One region of the Geothermobacter ehrlichii genome, then DNA from elsewhere that is predicted to be linked to it. Evidence: riboswitches for the same ligand, from Rfam matches in the RefSeq annotation. Region 1 holds a riboswitch; the other holds the start of a gene.
What was found. A riboswitch is a leader RNA that binds a small molecule or an ion and turns the genes downstream of it on or off. The one in region 1 is predicted to bind molybdenum cofactor.
Positions count from the first base shown of each region.

Region 2: another riboswitch for molybdenum cofactor. It lies ahead of EDC39_RS04070 (aldehyde ferredoxin oxidoreductase family protein); the one in region 1 lies ahead of EDC39_RS13635 (substrate-binding domain-containing protein).

Region 1 is NZ_VNIB01000016.1:4,295-6,489, reverse strand. Features, by position in the region: gene EDC39_RS13645 (formate dehydrogenase accessory protein FdhE) at 1-161, shown strand, start outside; gene mobA (molybdenum cofactor guanylyltransferase) at 174-806, shown strand; molybdenum cofactor riboswitch at 1,114-1,236, shown strand; gene EDC39_RS13635 (substrate-binding domain-containing protein) at 1,334-2,131, shown strand; gene EDC39_RS13630 (ABC transporter permease) at 2,144-2,195, shown strand, end outside.
Region 2 is NZ_VNIB01000003.1:18,121-20,315, forward strand. Features, by position in the region: gene EDC39_RS04065 (radical SAM/SPASM family putative metalloenzyme maturase) at 1-986, opposite strand, end outside; molybdenum cofactor riboswitch at 1,261-1,377, shown strand; gene EDC39_RS04070 (aldehyde ferredoxin oxidoreductase family protein) at 1,399-2,195, shown strand, end outside.

The sequences.
Region 1 (2,195 bases):
ATGTCTGTCGCAGCTGCAGCGGTTACCTGAAGGTGGTCGACAGCCGCCAGAGGGGTGAGGGGCTGCCACTGGAAGTCGAGGATGCCGCCACGCTGCAGCTCGATGTGCTGGCTGCCAGGGAAGGATTCAGTCGCGGCAAGAAGGAAACAACGGGTTGCTGAAGGAGGTGCGGCATGATGGCCGTGAGCGACATCGTTCCCGCGACAACCGGGATTGTCCTGGCCGGTGGCGAGAGCCGGCGCATGGGGAGCGACAAGTCACTGCTGCCGCTGGACGGCGAACGTTTCATCGAACGCATCTTCCGGCTGATGGCGGAGCTTTTCGATGAGGTCCTGATCGTCACCAATGCGCCCGAACTCTATGCCGACATTGCGTGCCGCAAGGTGCCTGACGTCTACCGGGGCCGGGGGGCGCTGGCGGGAATTCACGCCGGTCTGCGTCATGCCCGCAGCCCGCAGATTTTCGTCGTTGCCTGCGACATGCCCTTTCTGCGGCCGGAACTGATTCGCCATATCTGCCGGACGAACCGGTGGGATGTTCACGTTCCACGAACAGCTTCAGGACTGGAGCCGCTGCACGCCTGCTATCGCAAGGCCTGCCTGCCGGCCATGGAAAGGATTCTGCGAAAAGGCGGCCGTCGCATCGTCGATTTCTTTCCGGCGGTCAGGGTGGCGGAAATGTCGCCCGCGGTCTGGCGGCGCCATGACCCGGAGGGGCTCTCCTTTCTCAACGTCAATACGCCACAGGACTATTTTGCCCTGCGCCGGACCGTGCTTGCCGGCAACGACGGCATGGTGGGCCAGTGAGGTTTTTTTCTTCAGCCTGATTCAGGTTCAGGGGCGACAGGCCCGGATTCCTTCCTTTCTTGTTCCCTTTTCAAACACACATGAAAGATAAAGCCCGGAAGGGCTGGGCAGCATCTGTCGCGAGGGATGGCAGACAGGAGCTTCGGTATGGCGGACCGGAGGAGCGATGGAAATCCATATCTACCTGGGTGACGAAAAAAGGGTGCAAAATGAAAAACTACAGGCTATTATGGTAACAAAATACTGTTTTACTGGGGGCTGAGGTTCGTTCGGTCATGAAGGTGGACGCCACCGACCCGGAAAACAGAACCAAGTGAATCTCCGAGCCGTTTCACCTAAAGGGTCTGTGGCCCCAGGGTGGACGGCCAATGGGTACGGCGGGAAACGGCCGTGCCTCCCACGTTTGGAAAGGAGAGCTGGCCGGCGCGACTTTTGGGCGCGGCGGAAGAGGGCCTCTTTCCATGCGGATTGGGGTCTTTTTACTGCCTGAATGCCTGAAGCCACGACCCGCCGAAAGGAGAGATGGGATGAAAATCTGGCTGCAGACCATGCTGCTTCTGATTGTTTTTCTGGCCGTGCCCGCCTTTGCCGTCGAGCATCTGCGTCTGGCGACCACCACTTCGACCGAGAATTCCGGTCTGCTGGCCGTTTTGCTGCCACCGTTCGAGCAGGCCAACAACTGCCGGGTCGACGTCATCGCCGTCGGCACCGGCAAGGCCCTCAAGCTTGGCGAGACCGGGGATGTCGACGTGGTCCTGGTGCATGCCCGCAGCAAGGAAGACAAGTTCGTCGCCGCCGGTTACGGCGTCGACCGGCGCGACGTGATGTACAACGATTTCGTCATTCTCGGGCCGAAGGACGATCCGGCCGGCATCGCCGGACTCGCGGATGCCGCAATGGCCATGCGCCGGATCGCCCGGGCGAAGGCGACCTTCGTCTCGCGCGGCGACGATTCCGGCACCCATACCCGGGAGAAGCAGCTCTGGCAGGCCGCCGGTGTCGTGCCGAGGGGCGACTGGTACCTGGAGGCCGGTCGCGGCATGGGTGAGGTGCTCACCATGGCCGATGAGCGGCAGGGCTACACGCTCAGCGACCGTGGCACCTTCCTTGCCTACCGGGGCAAGATCGAGCTTGCGGTTCTGGTCGAGGGGGACCGGCGCCTGTTCAATCCCTATGGTGTCATCATGGTCAACCCGGCCCGACATCCGCACGTCAAGGTCGAGCTGGCGCGGAAATTCATGGATTTTCTGACCTCGGCCGAGGGTCGGAAGCTGATCACCGGCTACCGGCGCAACGGCGAACAGCTCTTTTACGTCGCCGACTGACGGGAGTCGCCCTTGGGTTATCTGTCCGAATCGCTGGGAACCGCCTTCGGTCTGATCGTCCAGC
Region 2 (2,195 bases), on a different contig from region 1:
TCTTCGATAAAATCACAGCGGCGCAGGGCTCTGGGGATGATCTCCGGCAGCTCGAGGTCGAGGCCGAGTTCGGCGGCGAGCCGTTCGGCTTTTCGGAAGATGGCGGCCACCCGGTCGAGCAGGGCCCGGTCGATTTGCAGCAGCTTTTTCAGATCGAAAAAGACCCCCTTCTCTTCCGCCTCGGCCTTCATCCCCTCGACCAGATCGACGACCCGCTGCTCATCCACGCTGCGGGAGAATTTGAAGGCGACCCGGTGGTAGCGCTCGATGTCGATTCCCTGGGCCTTTCCCCGTTGCCGCCAGCGGTCGAACAGCTCCAGGGCCGCTTCGGTGCAGTCGGGATAGAGGCTCTCGCCGCGGCTGCTTTCGTCATAGGGAAGCAGATGGCTGACCAGAGCGAAGCTCGCCCCCCGGGCGGCGGCCCAGCGCAGGGTGTCGCAGAGCAGGTGGAGATTCTGCCGCATCAGCACGAACTCGATGCCGATCGCAAGGCCGGGGCGTTCGGTCCGCGCGGCCCGCAGGGCGGCGAAGGCCCGTTCGACCGCCTGCAGCTCGCCCCCCTGGCGCAGGGTGCGAAAAGCCTCGGGCGAGCTGGCGTCGACCGACAGGCAGATTCGATCGATGCCGGCCGCCGCCAGGGATCGGGCGCGCGCTTCGTCGAGCAGCAGCCCGTTGCTCTGAAAGCCGATCCAGCCGTGTTCGGGCATCTGCCGGCGGGCCAGGCGGATGAACTCGTCGATCCGGGGATGCAGCAGCGATTCGCCGATGCCGTTCAGGACCAGCGCCTCCAGCTGCTTCATGGCCGGCAGCAGTGCGCTGAAGGTCTCGGCGCTCATCTCCCCCTCCTGGATCCGGCCACCCGGGGCCTGCTTGACGCACATGGCGCAGCCGAGGTTGCAGTGCGAGGTGAGCTCGACGAACAGCTTGCCGGGATGGTCGCGAAAAGCGGGGGGCGGCTGTGTCTGGCGGGGATTCGAAAACGACATCGGTGCTCCTTGCTGCGGGAGAGATCTCAGTATGCCGGAGGTAGGTCCGCTGAGTAAAGAGCGGGAATTTTAATCGACGAAGGTGCCAAATCTCATTTTCAAGGTATGCTTGTGTTTTGTTCATGCTTTAATAGGTTGTTGAAAACTGTTGCGGTTGGCGATACGGTGTTGAAAACGGCCTCAAAATGCTCATTTACTGGTATGTAAACTGCGCTTTGTCAGCCGTTTTCGCCTTGTCTTGCCCGCCCTCATTACGTTTTTCAACACCCATGTAAAGAGAGTTTGACTCCGAGCCCGGCTGCCTAAGGGGATTGCCTATGGCGAAGGGCCGATGGGTTGGGCCGGAAACGGCTCCGCCTCCCTGGTGGAAAGGAGAGGGACTGGTCTTTTTAGCGTCAAAGGAGAGTTGTAAATGGACAAGATCGTCAGAATCGACATGGGGGCGGAAGGTGGTCCGAAAGTCACGACCGAGCCGGTCGGAGAATATGCCGGTCTCGGCGGACGGGCGATTACCTCACTGATCGTCAGCAGGGAGGTCGATCCTCTCTGCCATCCCCTAGGGGCCGAGAACAAGCTGGTGATTGCGCCCGGCATGTTGAGCGGTTCGACCGGGGCCATGACCGGGCGGCTTTCGGTCGGCTGCAAGAGTCCGCTGACCGGCACCATCAAGGAGTCGAATGCCGGCGGCCAGGCCGCCCAGGTGCTGGCGCGGATCGGTTACGCCGCCATCGTTATCGAGGGCAAGCCGGCCGGGGACGATCTCTACAAGATCATCGTCACCCCGGACGAGGTGCGGGTCGAGGTCGATAACAGCCTGAAACTGCTCGACAACTATCCTCTGATCGAAAAGCTGCGCGGCGAGTACGGCGACAAGGTGGCCTACATGTCGATCGGTTCGGCCGGCGAGCGGCTGATGCTCGCTGCCTCCATTGCCTGCACCGATCCGGAGCTGCGTCCCACCCGTCACTGCGGTCGCGGCGGCGTCGGTGCGGTCATGGGTTCGAAAAGGGTGAAGGCTATTGTCCTCGATGACGCCGGGCAGAAGCCCCGGGCGCCGAAAAATCCGGAGGCCTTCCGCGATGCCAACCGCAAGTTCGTCGAGGGGCTGCGCAAGCACCCGGTAACCGGCGAAGGCCTGCCGGCCTACGGAACCAACGTGCTGACCAACGTGCTCAACGAAGCCGGCGGCTATCCGACCCGCAACTTCTC